DNA from 2 places in the Streptomyces sp. NPDC001536 genome. Region 2 is predicted to be linked to the other one. Evidence: riboswitches for the same ligand, from Rfam matches in the RefSeq annotation. Region 2 holds a riboswitch; the other holds the start of a gene.
The links. Region 2 has a riboswitch for ZMP and ZTP ahead of ACFY0U_RS24685 (glycine hydroxymethyltransferase). Riboswitches for the same ligand answer to the same signal wherever they lie in the genome.
Positions count from the first base shown of each region.

Region 1: it holds a riboswitch for ZMP and ZTP, as region 2 does, so the genes downstream of both, ACFY0U_RS36510 (bifunctional 5,10-methylenetetrahydrofolate dehydrogenase/5,10-methenyltetrahydrofolate cyclohydrolase) here and ACFY0U_RS24685 (glycine hydroxymethyltransferase) in region 2, are expected to answer to the same signal.

Region 1 is NZ_JBIAVQ010000016.1:259,502-266,595, reverse strand. Features, by position in the region: gene ACFY0U_RS36515 (CU044_5270 family protein) at 1-221, shown strand, start outside; gene ACFY0U_RS36510 (bifunctional 5,10-methylenetetrahydrofolate dehydrogenase/5,10-methenyltetrahydrofolate cyclohydrolase) at 223-1,071, opposite strand; ZMP/ZTP riboswitch at 1,093-1,176, opposite strand; gene ACFY0U_RS36505 (nuclear transport factor 2 family protein) at 1,513-1,866, opposite strand; gene ACFY0U_RS36500 (hypothetical protein) at 2,038-2,331, shown strand; gene ACFY0U_RS36495 (aldehyde dehydrogenase family protein) at 2,477-3,937, shown strand; gene ACFY0U_RS36490 (type III PLP-dependent enzyme) at 3,934-5,136, opposite strand; gene ACFY0U_RS36485 (IucA/IucC family protein) at 5,133-6,830, opposite strand; gene ACFY0U_RS36480 (MFS transporter) at 6,830-7,094, opposite strand, start outside.
Region 2 is NZ_JBIAVQ010000009.1:146,452-153,545, reverse strand. Features, by position in the region: gene ACFY0U_RS24695 (hypothetical protein) at 1-184, shown strand, start outside; gene ACFY0U_RS24690 (hypothetical protein) at 420-1,037, shown strand; gene ACFY0U_RS24685 (glycine hydroxymethyltransferase) at 1,262-2,713, opposite strand; ZMP/ZTP riboswitch at 2,755-2,842, opposite strand; gene ACFY0U_RS24680 (methyltransferase domain-containing protein) at 2,966-3,781, opposite strand; gene ACFY0U_RS24675 (glutathionylspermidine synthase family protein) at 3,826-5,010, opposite strand; gene ACFY0U_RS24670 (hypothetical protein) at 5,042-5,395, opposite strand; gene ACFY0U_RS24665 (hypothetical protein) at 5,529-6,362, shown strand; gene ACFY0U_RS24660 (PLP-dependent aminotransferase family protein) at 6,521-7,094, opposite strand, start outside.

The sequences.
Region 1 (7,094 bases), on a different contig from region 2:
TCGCGGACGCCGAGGGGCTGAAGCCCGTCGGACAGGTCACCGACCGGCTCGGGCGCCGCGGACAGGCGTATGTGTACCGGCAGTCGGGCACCCGCCGGATGCTGATCATGGATCCGGTCAGCGGCGCCGTACTCGGCCTGGAGACCACCTTCACGAAGGCGGAGCCCGAGTACGGCGTGCAGGCCGGTGACGTCATGGACTACAGCGCCTGGACGCGCTGATTCAGACCCCGAGCTGCCGGGCGGCCGCGTCGACCGTCTGCTCCAGCAGCGTGGCGATCGTCATCGGACCGACACCGCCCGGCACCGGGGTGATCAGCGAGGCCCGTTCCACGGCGGAGTCGAAGTCGACGTCACCGACGTTCCCCTCGTTGTAGCCGGCGTCGAGCACGACCGCGCCGGGCTTGATGTCCTGGCCCTTGATGAGCCGCGCCCGGCCCACGGCGGCGACGACGATGTCCGCCTCGCGGACGGCCGCGGACAGGTCCGCCGTGCGCGAGTGGCAGTACGTCACCGTCGCGTCGCGGGCGAGCAGCAGCATGCCGGCCGGCTTGCCGAGGATCGCGCTGCGGCCCACGACCACGGCCCGCTTGCCGGACGGGTCGACGCCGTACTCGTCGAGCAGCCGCATGATGCCGCCGGGCGTGCACGACACGAAGCCCGGCAGGCCGAAGCTCATCGTCGCGAACGAGGCGAAGGTGACGCCGTCGACGTCCTTCTCGGGCGCGATCGCCTCGAAAGCGGCCCGCTCGTCGATGTGCTCACCCATCGGATGCTGGAGCAGGATGCCGTGCACGGCGGGATCGGCGGAGAGCGCCTTGAGGGTGCCGACCAGCTCCTCGGTCGTGGTCGCCGCGGGCAGCTCCACGTGCCGGGAGGCGATCCTGGCCTTGCGGCACCGGTTCTGCTTCATCCGGACGTACGTCACGGAGGCGGGGTCCTCGCCGACCAGTACGGTCGCGAGACAGGGGGTGGTGCCGGTGCGTTCGGTGAGGTCGGCGGCGCGCTTGCCGGTCTCCTCCACGATCCGCCGGACGAGCGCCGTGCCGTCCATGAGCCGGGCCTGAGACATGATCCACTCCTGGGCTGGTAGTCGGTTCGCCCAGGCGCACGGCATCAGATACTGCGGACCGCTCCCCGGTGGTGCTCCACCTCAGCGCCAGTCACGGCCCGCCATCAGCCTAACCGAGCCGGTCGTGCGGCCGGCACCCCGTTCGACTCCGGCCAGGAACCCGGTCGCCTGGGCGTGAAGGTGAGGTGCACGCACGAGAGCGCCGATCGGCGAAGAGGGCAGGTCCGGCTCACCGACGCCGGAAACGCCGCCTTCGAACAGCACGCGGCGGAGGAAGCGGACGAGGTCGCGCTCCTCGCAGCACTGACCGCAGAAGAGCGACGGACGCCAGCCGACCTGCCGCGGAAGCCGGTCGTGGCCGCGGAGTGCGGACCGGACCGGCCCGCACGGCGAAGGTCCAGGTCAGCCGAGTCGTGATCCGGACCTTCGGCAACCGGCTCCCTACTCGTCCCATGCCTGGATCATGATCTGTTCGGCGATCTTGCCGTCGCGCAGCGTGATCATCGACTCGGCGAGGACACGCACCCCGTCCGAGTACAGACAGCTCTCGCTGAACGCGACGGTGTCGCCGTCCATGACACAGCGCTCCACTTTGTGCGTCATGTCGCGGCTGTAGACGTCCTCGAGGAGTTCGCCGATCTCGTCACGGCCGTGCAGGACCCTCGGGCTGCTGGGTTGGGTGTTGCGGTCCACGACGCGCAGTTCCGCGTCGTCCGCGTAGAGCGACAGCAGATTCGTCGCGGTGTTTCCCTCGATGCTCTGGCGCAGTGTCTCGGTGCTGAAAGCGGTGCCCATGACTGACCTCCGGCGAGGCCCGCGGCCGTAGGGGAACGGGCCGCGTGGGCCTCTCCTTCGAGACTCCTCCGCCCCGCCGGGCTCGGCAAGCGCAACCGCGACACTCCGCCTGACGGGTGAGCGAGGACCGGTGCCCGTGTCCGGCGCGGGCCCGTCGGCGTTGCTGAAAACATGATCTCCACTCGACGTATCGCCGCCGTCGTCGGTCTCGCCGTCGGCGTCACCGGTCTCGCCGCTCCGATGGCGAGCGCCGCTCCCGAGGGCAAGGGCGCCGCCCCCCTGAGCCCGATGGCCACGCTCGACTCGCTCACCGTGAGCGACCTGCCCGCGGAGTACAAGGACGCGCTTCCGCGGCCCTCCGCGCAGCTGGCGGAGCTCAACAAGCTGAACGACCTCAACCAGCTGAGCCAGGTGACCGATCTGGCCGCCCCCGTCACTCAGCTGCTGCCGGGTATCCAGTACTGATCGACACGCGTACGTCCGCACCGAGGGCCGCCCGGCCACCAGAAACCAAGCACGGCCGGGCGGCCCTTGACATTGTTGCCGGGTGAACAGAGCATGCGCTTAGAAATGAATCTTGGTTCACGTGGCGAACAAAGAGGTCCGCATCATGCCCATCACCCGCGAACTGTTCATAGGCGGCAAGGACGTGCCCGCCGCTTCCGGCCGTAGGGCGGAGGATGTCAACCCTTACACGGGGGAGGTGTATGCGACCGTCGCGGCCGCGGGCCCGGAGGACGTACGGCGGGCCGTGGACGCGGCCGAGGCGGCGTTCCCCGAGTGGGCCGCGCTGGCCCCGTTCGCCCGGCGCGCGATTCTGCTGAAGGCCGCCGACCTCCTCGACGGCAAGGGCGACAAGGTCGCCGAACTGATGGCCCACGAGGCGGGCGGCACCGCACCGTGGGCGCACTTCAACGTCTACCTCGCCGCGAACATGCTGCGCGAGGCGGCCGCCGCCGTGACGGCCCCGCGCGGCGAGGTCCTCACCGCCCAGGAGCAGGGCGCGCTGGGCCTCGCGGTCCGTGAACCGGTCGGTGTGGTGGCCGCGTTCGCGCCGTGGAACGCGCCGGTCATCCTCGGGGTACGGGCGGTCGCGGCGCCGCTGGCCGCCGGCAACACCGTCGTCGTCAAGACGAGCGAGGACGCTCCCATCGCCTGCGGCCTGTTCGTGGCCGACGTGCTGCGCGAGGCCGGACTTCCGGACGGGGTGCTCAATGTCGTCACCAACGCTCGTGAGGACGCGGCCGAGATCGCCGAGGCGCTCATAGCCGACGAGCGCGTGCGCGCGGTGAACTTCACCGGCTCCACCAACGTGGGCCGGATCATCGGCGAGCACGCCGCCCGTCATCTCAAGCCCGCCGTACTGGAGTTGGGCGGCAAGAACTCGGTGATCGTGCTCGACGACGCGGACGTCGACTACGCCGTGAACGCGGTCACCTTCAGCGTGTTCATGAACGCCGGACAGATCTGCATGTCCGGCGACCGGATCCTCGTCCACGAGTCGCTGGCCGAGGAGTTCACCCGGAAGTTCACCGCCAAGACCGCCTCGCTGAAGGCCGGTGACCCGAACGACCCGCACACCGTGGTCGGTCCGCTCGTCGCCGCCTCCGCCGCGCAGCGCGTGGCCGCTCTGGTCGAGGACGCCGTCGCCAAGGGCGCGAAGGTCCTCACCGGCGGTGGCAAGCCCGACGGAGCGGTGCATGCGGCGACCGTGCTCACCGATGTGCCGAAGGACGCCGAGATCTACCACGCCGAGGCGTTCGGGCCGGTGTGCGTGGTCGAGACGTTCTCCGACGACGACACCGCAGTGGCCGTCGCCAACGACACGGAGAACGGCCTGACCTGCGGCATCATCACCGAGAACGCCACCCACGGACTGGCGGTCGCGCGCAGGATCCGCACCGGCATCGTGCACATCAACGACCAGTCGGTGGCCGACGAGCCGCAGGCCCCCTTCGGCGGCTTCAAGGCCTCCGGATACGGCCGCTTCGGCGGACGCTGGGGCATCGAGGCCTTCTCCAACACCCGCTGGGTGACCATCGCCACCCAGCAGGCGCACTACCCGTTCTAGGACCGAGCGGTGACCTCCGGCCCGGCGTCCAGGAAGTGGAAGCCGGGCCGGGGATGCATCAGGAAGTCGTGGTGGGAGATGTTCCACGCGTAGGCACCCGCGAGGCAGAACAGCACCCGGTCACCCGCCCGCAGCCCCGCCGCGGGGACCCGGCGGGCGAGGACGTCCTTCGGCGTGCACAACTGCCCGGCCAGCGTGACGTGTTCGCCCTCGGCAGCCGGCCGCGGCCACGGGTGCGGCCAGCCGTCCACCGTCAGGACGGAACAGGGCTGGTCGTGGCCCTTCGTCGCCGGGGTCCGCAGATGGTGGGTACCGCCCCGGACCACACCGAACTCCTCACCGTGGCTGCGCTTCACGTCCAGCACCTCCGTGGCGTACCAGCCGCAGTACGCCGTCAGCGCCCGCCCCGGCTCGATACGCAGCGTCAACCCCGGGTGCGCCGCGGCGAGACGGTCGAGCCCCTCGCCGTACGATGCCCAGTCGAAGCGCCGGTCCGGGTCCGCGTAGTCGACGTGCATGCCGCCGCCGACGTTGACCTCCGCGACCGGGGCCCCGAGTCCGGTCGCCCAGGCCACGATCGCCTCGGCCACCGCGAGCTGCTCCGGGGCTTCGAGGCCGCTGGCCAAGTGGGCGTGAACACCCCGCAGTTCGAGGTGCGGGTAGGTTCCGTCCGTGAGCGCGCGCACCACCTGCACAGCCTGGGCGGGGTCCATGCCGAACGGCGTCGGACGCCCGCCCATCGCCAGCGAACTGCCCGCCAGCGAACCGTCGGACAAGGGCAGGTTGACCCGCGGCAGCACCGCGACCCGCCGCCCCGCCCGCCGCGCCAGCTCCCCCAGCATCCGCAGCTCGTACGCGCTCTCGACGTGGAAGCGCTCGACCCCCCGCTCCAGAGCGGCCGCCACCTCGTCCGGCGTCTTGCCGGGACCGCCGAAAGCCAGCGGACGCCCCGGCACCGCCTCGGCCACATGGGCGAGTTCACCGCCCGAGGAGACCTCGTAGCCGTCGACGTAGGGACCGAGCGCGGCGAGGATCTCCGGCTCGGGGTTGGCCTTGGCGGCGTAGTACAGCTCGACTTGCTCGGGAAGAGCGGACCGCACGGCGGCGGCGTGGGTGCGCAGCGCGGCCAAGTCGTAGACATAGGCGGGCAGTTCGGCCGACGCGAGGGTGAGAGCGCGGTCGTGGACGGCGGGGGTCATCGGGTGCTCCCGGTCAGGATGTCCTCGGCGAGCGGGGACGGCAGACGGACGTAACCGGCCTCGCGGTCGGCCTTGCGCTCCCAGCGAGTCAGCAGGTTCGCCTTCGCGGGCAGCGGTACGCCCGCGAGCAGGGCGGAGAGACGGGGCGGGCAGCCGAGCCGGTCGGCGTACGACCGGAGCGTCGAACGGACACGGCCCCACAGCTCGGCCTCCGCCTCCGGATGCAGATCGGCGAGGGCCGCGAGCAGCTCCGCGATGTGGTTGACCAGGAGGCAGTAGACGACCCGGTCCCAGCCGCGCTGCGCGTCGTACGTCATCGGGCCCGCGACCTCGGGCGGCAGCGCCGCCAGGGTCTCGGCGTGGTGCTCGGGGACCAGCTTGGTGCCCTCCAGATCGCGGAAGAGCACCTGGGCGGGCATGCCGTCGCCGTCCACGCACACCAGGACGTTCTGGAGATGGGGTTCGAGAACCAGGCCGTGGTCGAAGTAGGCGGCCAGGACCGGCGGGACGAGCAGATCGAGGTACGCCGACCACCAGTCGAGGGCCGCCGGTGCGTCGGCCCCGTCGAGCAGACGGGAGATGTGGGCACTGCTGCTCGGGTACTCGTCGGCGACGGCGGCCGCCAGCAGGGCCGTAGTGCCGGGTGCGAGCCGCTCGGGCAGGCCCTCGCGGACGATCACGCCGAAGCCCTCGAACAGCGCCTGGTCCGGGCTGCCGTCGGGCCCCGGCAGGGCGAGCGTGCGGTAGGCGGGCTCGCGGAGCACCGCGCTGCCGGGGAAGCGATCGGCGAGGTCGGCCAGGGCCGGGGCCAGGACGCGGGTCAGGGCGACGGCACCGGACAGCTCGTAACTGCTGTTCTTGCGCAGGCAGTTGGTGATCCGCACGTTCAGGCTGAACTTGAGGAAGGTCCGTCCGTCGTAGAGCGTGCGCACGGACGCGGTCGCCGCGAAGGGCTGACCGCCCGGACCGAGGTCCAGGACGTCGCCGTTGTCGAGGGCCGCGCGCAGCGCCGGGTGGTCGCGGAGTGTGTCGTACTGCCAGGGGTGGGCGGGCAGCAGTCGGTAGCCGTCCGGGACGTCGGGGCGCAGCCGGTCCAACGCGGCGGTGGCCGACGGCTCCGCGGTCTCCTCGGCGATCAAGTGCTCCCGTACGGCGAGGTGCCGCAGCGGGAAGGCGGCCCCTGCCTCCGGGGCGTACGCCGACCAGGCGCGCGGGTCGCCGGTGCGGGCCTTGGGCGTGGGATGGAAACGGTGACCGAACAGCAGGGACTGCTCGGAGGCCAGGTAGGTGTCGCCGGGACCGGTGCGGGGCGCGGCGAGGGCGGTCGTGACGGCCTCGTGACTGGAGGCGATCTGGTCCAGGAACTCCTCGTTGCGCACCCCGGTCCGCAGCGACAGTTCGTCGTGCGTGTACTCGGCGAGGCGGCGCCAGTCCAACTCCGCCCAGTCGCCGTCCCGCTGCTCGCAGACGGGGCCGGTGAAGCGATGCGCGCCGAGCAGCGAGGTGCGGCGCAGGGCGACGCGCAGCAGCACGCCACGCCGGGGCAGGCGCAGCAGGAGGCGCCCGCCGCTGACGACGCTCTGGTGCTCGGGGCCGGACACCTCGCGCAGCAGACAGTTGAGGAGGGTGTGGACCACCACCTCGTCGGCGGTGGGCAGTTCGGTGCGTCCGGGTGTGCGGATGAGCGAGGGCATCAGCGGCTCCAGCGGGGGGTCATGGAGGGGAGGAAGGTCGCCATGGCGGTCACGGCGGCAGCGGCGGCACCGGTCAGTACGGGGGCGGCGGGACCGAAGCGGACACTTCCGGCGGCCGCGGCGAGGCCGGCGGCGACCGCGCCGGCCTTGGAGAAGAACTCCAGCGAGCCGAACAGCCCACCGGGCGCCCGGCCCTTGGCGCAGTCCGCGGCGAGCACCTGGAGACACACCAGCCCGAGCGTGAGGCCCGCGCCGAGCAGCAGC
Region 2 (7,094 bases):
GCTGACCTTCTGGCTGGTGGACGCGGACGGGGAGCGCTACGCCCACAAGGCGCGGACCGCCGGGCCGACCCTGCTGTGGAGCCATGCGGTGGGCACCGAGGACGTGACGCTGCGGATGGAGGGCGTCGCGTCCAAGGCGCGGGCGGTGGAGATCGCGAAGTCGCTGGAGAAGTCTCCGAAATAGTGCGGGCGGGGTGGGAACCCCGAGGGGTCGGGCGGTGTACCAGAAGTGACACACGGCTCGCGCGGACGGGGGCGGGCCGTACGGCATCGGCTGGTTGGGGGTTCTGATGCACAGGCGGATGGGCGGCTGGAGGGGTGGGCGGCGTCGACTGGCGGCGCTGGCAGGGGTGTTGGCGGCTGCGGTCGGGCTGGCCCTGGGGGGCGCGGGGTCCGCTTCGGCGGGTGGGCCGACCAGCGTGCTGATCGTCTCGCCGGAGAGCACGGAGACGGCCTCGCTCTACCACTCCGACGAGAAGTACGGCGAGTTGCAGCAGCTCCTCGGCGAACCGGGCGCGGGCTCGGCGGCCAAGCCTCCCGAGGCCGATCTGGTCACCGGTCCGCAGATCAATGTCACCTGGATGCTGCACGACGTGACGCCGTGGCGGGTCGACCGGGTCTATCCGGCGGCGGACTCCAAGGCGGTCTGGATACACACGGCGGCGAACCTGGAGGCGTCGACGAACGGCACCTGGCACCGCGCCGAGCAGCCGGCCGTCCTCCGCGGTCTCCTGGAGAACCTGGGCGTGATGGGCGAGGCCTCCGACGGTGCCTCCTCGGTGGAGTACCCCCCGCCCTGGGACATGCACGGCACGGAGTCGGCGGAGGCCACCGAGGCGACACCCGCGGCGGCCCCGGCCCAGCGGCCCGGCTCGGGGGACGGCGCCGACTGGTGGTGGGCGCTGCCGGGCCTCGCGGCCGGTGCGGTGCTGGCGCTGGTGCTGCGGCCTTTCGCCACCCGGCTGCCGGAGGTGCCGGCGCTGCGGCGGTGGAGGGTGCGGGAGCCGGGGCCCCGGCAGGAACTGAGGGACGTATGAGGGCTGGCTTCCGTGGCACCGGGGGTCGGGCCGGCCGTCGGGTGCCTGCCTCCGTGGCGCCGGGAGTCGGGCCGGTCGTCGGGTTCGCGGGCGGGGCCGGCGGGACGCCGCTGATACGCCGCGCGGCGGACCGGCGGGGAGCCGGACCGCCGCGGGAGGGGGCACGTCAGGAACTCATCGACCTGTGAGAGTCGCCGTTCTTTGACAACTCAAGAGCGCGTTGGTCAGCCGAGGTCGATCTCGGGGTACAGCGGGAAGCCGGCCACGAGGTCGGTGGCGCGGTGGGAGATCTCGTCGGCGACCTTGGCGTCGAGGACGTGGGAGGCCTTGGAGGGGGCGCCCGACTTGGTGGTGCCCGGCTCGGCGGTGGTGAGGACGCGGTCGATGAGGCCGGCGACCTCGTCCATCTCGGCGGTGCCCAGTCCACGGGTGGTGAGGGCGGGGGTGCCGATCCGGATGCCGGAGGTGTACCAGGCGCCGTTGGGGTCGGCCGGGATCGCGTTGCGGTTGGTGACGATGCCCGAGTCGAGGAGGGCGGACTCGGCCTGGCGGCCGGTGAGGCCGTAGGAGGAGGCGACGTCGATCAGGTTGAGGTGGTTGTCGGTGCCGCCGGTGACGAGGGTGGCGCCGCGGCGCATCAGGCCCTCGGCGAGGGCGCGGGAGTTGTCGACGATGCGCTGGGCGTAGTCCTGGAAGGAGGGCTGGCGGGCCTCGGCCAGCGCCACCGCCTTCGCGGCCATGACGTGCGGGAGCGGGCCGCCGAGGACCATCGGGCAGCCGCGGTCGACCTGGTCCTTGAGGGAGTCGTCGCACAGGACCATGCCGCCGCGCGGGCCGCGCAGCGACTTGTGGGTGGTGGTGGTGACGATCTGGGCGTGCGGGACCGGGTCGAAGTCGCCGGTGAGGACCTTGCCGGCGACGAGACCCGCGAAGTGCGCCATGTCGACCATCAGCGTCGCGCCGACCTCGTCGGCGATCTCCCGCATGATCCGGAAGTTCACGAGGCGGGGGTACGCCGAGTAGCCGGCGACGATGATCAACGGCTTGAACTCGCGGGCGCTGGTACGCAGGGCCTCGTAGTCGATGAGCCCGGTGGCCGGGTCCGTGCCGTAGGAGCGCTGGTCGAACATCTTGCCGGAGATGTTGGGGCGGAAGCCGTGGGTGAGGTGTCCGCCGGCGTCCAGGGACATGCCGAGCATGCGCTGGTTGCCGAAGGCCTGTCGGAGCTCTGCCCAGTCGGCGTCGGTGAGGTCGTTGACCTGACGGGCGCCGGCCTTCTCCAGGAAGGGGACCTCGACGCGGTCGGCGAGGACGGACCAGAAGGCGACGAGGTTGGCGTCGATGCCGGAGTGCGGCTGGACGTAGGCGTGGCGGGCGCCGAAGAGCTCCTTGGCGTGCTCGGCGGCGAGCGACTCCACGGTGTCGACGTTGCGACAGCCGGCGTAGAAACGGCGGCCGATGGTGCCCTCGGCGTACTTGTCGCTGAACCAGTTGCCCATCGCGAGGAGGGTGGCCGGGGAGGCGTAGTTCTCGGAGGCGATCAGCTTGAGCATCTCGCGCTGATCGTGGACCTCCTGGCCGATGGCGTCGGCGACGCGCGGCTCGACGGCGCGGATCACGTCGAGGGCGGCGCGGAAGGCGGTGGACTCGGTGGAGAGGGGCTGCTGCTCCGACATGTGCGGCCTCCGGATGGCGTGGCGGTTGCGGTCACGATTCACGGTTCGGCCCAGGCGCACGGCACTGTCACTCACAGGCCGCTCCCCGATGGTCCGTCCCATCCCAGCGCGCCAGTCACGGCCCGCGGCCAGCCTACCGGGCGGCCCGGACGGGGGAGGCCCGGCGTCCACCATGCGAGCGAGGAATCACCCTGCTCCGGGCCGTGGTCGCCGTCCGCGGTCGGCGGGGGCGGCCCGGTGCGGCAGGCGGGGTCAGGACGGCTTGCGGCCCCAGGCGAGGACCATGAAGTTGGGGATGTAGGTGGTCCCCTGGAGCTTCGTCAGGGTGATCACCTCCTCGATGTCCGCGTCGCTCACCTCGCCCGTCTCCAGGAGCCGTGGCCGCAGGGAGCGCAGGGTGAGGGGGAAGAAGGCGGCGGAGCCGCCGGTCAGGACGGGGGCGTAGACCTCCGCCCCGACCTCGGTCAGCCCGGCGTCCGCCAGTGCCTGCGGCAGGCGGCGGCCGGTGCCCGGATCCACCCCGGCGGCGCCGAAGGCGGCCCGCAGCGCGCGGCCGAGGCGCTCGGCCACCTCCAGGTACTGAGGCGGGTAGTAGCGGGCGGCGGCCGGGTACATCGGTCCGTCGATGTCGAAGTCCTCCACGAGCACCCAGCCGCCCGGTCGGGTCGCGGCGGCCATGCGCCGCAGTGCCTCGTCGCGGTCGGAGAGGTGTTCCACCACGGCCCGCGCGTGCACGAGGTCGAAGGAGGCGTCGGGGAGCCGGTCCGCGAGGATGTCGTGCCGGCGCACCTCCAGGTTGGACAGGGCGTGGGCCGCGGCGAAGCGCGTGTCGAGGTCGACGGCGAGCACCCGCCCCGCGGCGCCGACCTGCCGGGCCAGCCAGCGGGCGATGCTGCCGGCGCCGCAGCCCACCTCCAGACATCGCCAGCCGTCGGCGACGCCCAGTTCGGTCAGCCGGTGCTTGCTCTGGCCGTCGTAGATCTCCTCCAGCGCGCTGAGCCTGCTGTGCTCGCGCTCCCAGGACGGGTCGAAGACGTATCCGTTCTCCACCGTGGCCGTGTCGCTCACCGATCGCCCCTCTCCGTTCGTCACGGGGCGGTCATTCTGTCGCGTCAGAGGATCACGTGGGGCAGGAAGCGCGCGTATTCGTCAGTCACCGGCCCGGACGACTCGCGGATGCCGAGGCCCGCGGACTCGTCCTCGACGACCCAGGCACCGAGGACGACACGGTTGCCGTCGAAGTCGGGCAGCAGGGCCAACTCCTGGTAGCAGCAGGGTTCTTCACGCGGGACGGGCGCGGCGCCGGGTTCGTGGATCGTCACGCCGGCGCCCTCGCGGCCCAGCAGCGGCTTGGCGACGTACCCCTGTGTATCGGCCAACTCCCGTGGCCCGTCCAGATATGCGGGGAGGAGGTTGGGGTGGCCGGGATACAGCTCCCAGAGGATCGCCAGGAGCGCCTTGTTGCTCAGCAGCATCTTCCAGGCGGGCTCGATCCACAGGGTGCTGCCCGTGCCGCCGCCGTTGTCGAGGGTGTCGAGGACGTGGCCGGCGAAGCGGTCGGTGGTCAGCCACTCCCAGGGGTAGAGCTTGAAGCAGCTGCGGATGAAGCGGAGTTGCTTGTCGACGAAGCGGCCGGACAGCGGGTCCCAGCCGATCTCCTCCATGGAGATCCAGGCGGTGTCCAGGCCGGCCTGCTCGGCGGTCTCCTGGAGATAGGCGACCGTCATGAGGTCCTCGCCGAGTTCGTCGGCCGAGGAGTACGCGAAGTACAGGGGGCCGCCGGGCGGGAGCAGCGCGGCCTGCTTCTTCCAGGCGGCGATGAGGCGCTCGTGGAGGGAGTTCCACTGGTCGGCGCCGGGGAAGCGCTCCTCCATCCAGAACCACTGGGGCGAGGCGGCCTCGACGAGGGAGGTGGGCGTGTCGGCGTTGTACTCCAGGAGCTTGGCCGGGCCGGTGCCGTCGTAGCGGAGGTCGAAGCGGCCGTAGAGGGAGGGGAGTTCGGCGCGGCGGCGCCAGGCCTCGGCCACCGCGTCCGCGACGCGCGGGTCGGTGATGCCGAGGTCGGCGAAGCGGTCGGCCGTGACGATGTGGTCCGCCGCCCGCAGGCACATGCGGTGGAGTTCCTCGACGACCTCCTCCAGCGCCTCGACCTCGTCGAGGGAGAAGACGTAGTAGGCGCTCTCGTCCCAGTAGGGGCGCAGCGAGTCGTCGGGGTGGCGGGTGAGGGGGTAGATGAGCCCCTGTTCCTCGACGGTCTGCTGCCAGCCGGGGCGGGGTTCGGTGGTGCGGCGTTCCATGGCGTACGTCTGCTCGTCGTCCCGTGTCCGCTCAGCCGCCGCTGCTGCCGCCGGAGCAGCCGAAGCCGCCGCGGTCCACAGCCTCGCTCTTGCTGAAGGTGCCGTAGTCGGCGTAGCCGGAGCTGACGTCGGCGTCGTAGTACCAGGCGGCGTCGGCGGTCTTGCCGGTCTTCTTCTTGCCGCTCTTGCCGTACGAGGAGGAGCCGGAGCTGGAGGAGTTGCAGTTCTTGTCGGCGACGACCTTGTAGCCCTCGTAGGTGTAGCTGTCGCGGTCGACGCAGCGGCGGTCGGGTTCCGAGCCGCAGGACGTGAGTGCCGCCGCGACGACTCCCATGCCGCCGAGCACGACCGTGCTCGAGCGCAACCGGCGCCGTGTGTCCGCCATTTTCGCGTCTCCCCGTTGTTCGTCTGTTCGTCTCTGGGTTGTCCGGCGGTCAGCCTAGAGATCGGTAATAAGCGCCACGCAGGCGCCCCGCCCGTCACACCCCCTCCCCTACAGTCGCTTTGTGCTCTTTGGGATGGTGTGTGCGCTTGGTGCGGCGGTCTGTTTCGGTACCGCGACGGTGTTGCAGGCGGTTGCCGCGCGGGCGGCGGGCAGCGGGGGCGGTGGGGAGGCGGCGCTGCTGCTGCGGGCGGTGCGGCAGTGGCGGTATCTGGCGGGGCTGGGGCTGGACGGGGTGGGGTTCCTGTTGCAGATCGCGGCGCTGCGGTCGGTGCCGATCTATGCGGTCGGGGCGGCGTTGGCGTCGAGTCTCGCCGTGACCGCGGTGGTCGCGGCACGGTTGCTGCGGGTGCGGTTGAGCCGGGTCGAGTGGGGTGCGGTGGGGGTGGTGTGTGCCGGGCTCGCGATGCTGGGGGTCGCGTCGGGGACGGAGGGGGAGCTGGAGGGGCCGGGCGCGTTGAAGTACGTGATGCTCGCCGTCGCCGTGGGTGTGCTGCTGCTCGGGCTCGCCGGCGGGCGGCTGCCGGAGCGGTGGCGGGGGCCGCTGCTCGGGCTGGGGGCCGGGTTCGGGTTCGGGGTGGTCGAGGTGTCGGTACGGCTGATCGACTCGCTCGCGCCGTCGGAGCTGCTCGCGAATCCGGCGACGTATGCGCTGCTTCTGGGCGGGGGCGCGGCGTTCCTGTGTCTGACGTCGGCGCTGCAACGGGGGTCGGTGACGACGGCGACCGCCGCGATGGTGATCGGGGAGACGGTGGGGCCCGCGCTGGTGGGGGTGGTGTGGCTCGGGGACCGCACACGGGAGGGGTTGGGATGGCTCGCGGTGCTGGGGTTCTTGGTGGCGGTGGCGGGAGCGTTGGGGTTGGCGCGGTTCGGGGAGGCGCCGGCGGAGGAGGAGTCGGTCGGCGTGTGACGGTTCGACGTGGTTGCGCTCACGGCTCACACCTCCCCACCCACGGCTCATACCCCCGCCCACCGCTCACGCCTCCACGCTCACCACTCACGCCCTGATGCTGCTGTTGTCCGCCCGCCCCGGCGCCCTCGCCGACCGCATCGGACCACGCCCCACGGCTACGGCATGACCCGGCACAGCGCCTCCAACGCCCCCGCCCACCCCCGGTCCGACGGCGCCCCGTACCCCACCACCAGGGCGTCCAGCCGCTCGGCCACCGCCTGTGGGTGGCGGAAGTAGGACAGGCCGTGGAGGGCCACGCCCTGCCAGGCGGCGGACTGGACGACGGACTGTTCGGTGCCGGGTGGGAGGCGGAGGACGGCGTGGAGGCCGGCGGCGATGCCGGTGACGTGGACGTCGGGGGCGTGCTGGGCCAGGGCCGCGACCAGGGCGTCTCGGCGGCGGCGGTAGCGGAGGCGGGAGGCGCGGACGTGGCGGTCGTAGGCGCCGGAGACGATGAACTCGGCCAGGGTCAGCTGGTCCAGCACTCCGCAGGTGTCGACCTTGCCCTTCGCCTCCGCGGCCGCCTCCGCCAGGCCCTGTGGGAGGACCATCCAGGCCAGACGGAGGCCGGGGGCCAGGGACTTGCTGGCCGTGCCGAGGTAGACGACGTGGTCCGGGTCCAGGCCCTGGAGCGCGCCGACGGGTTGGCGGTCGTAGCGGAACTCCCCGTCGTAGTCGTCCTCCAGGACC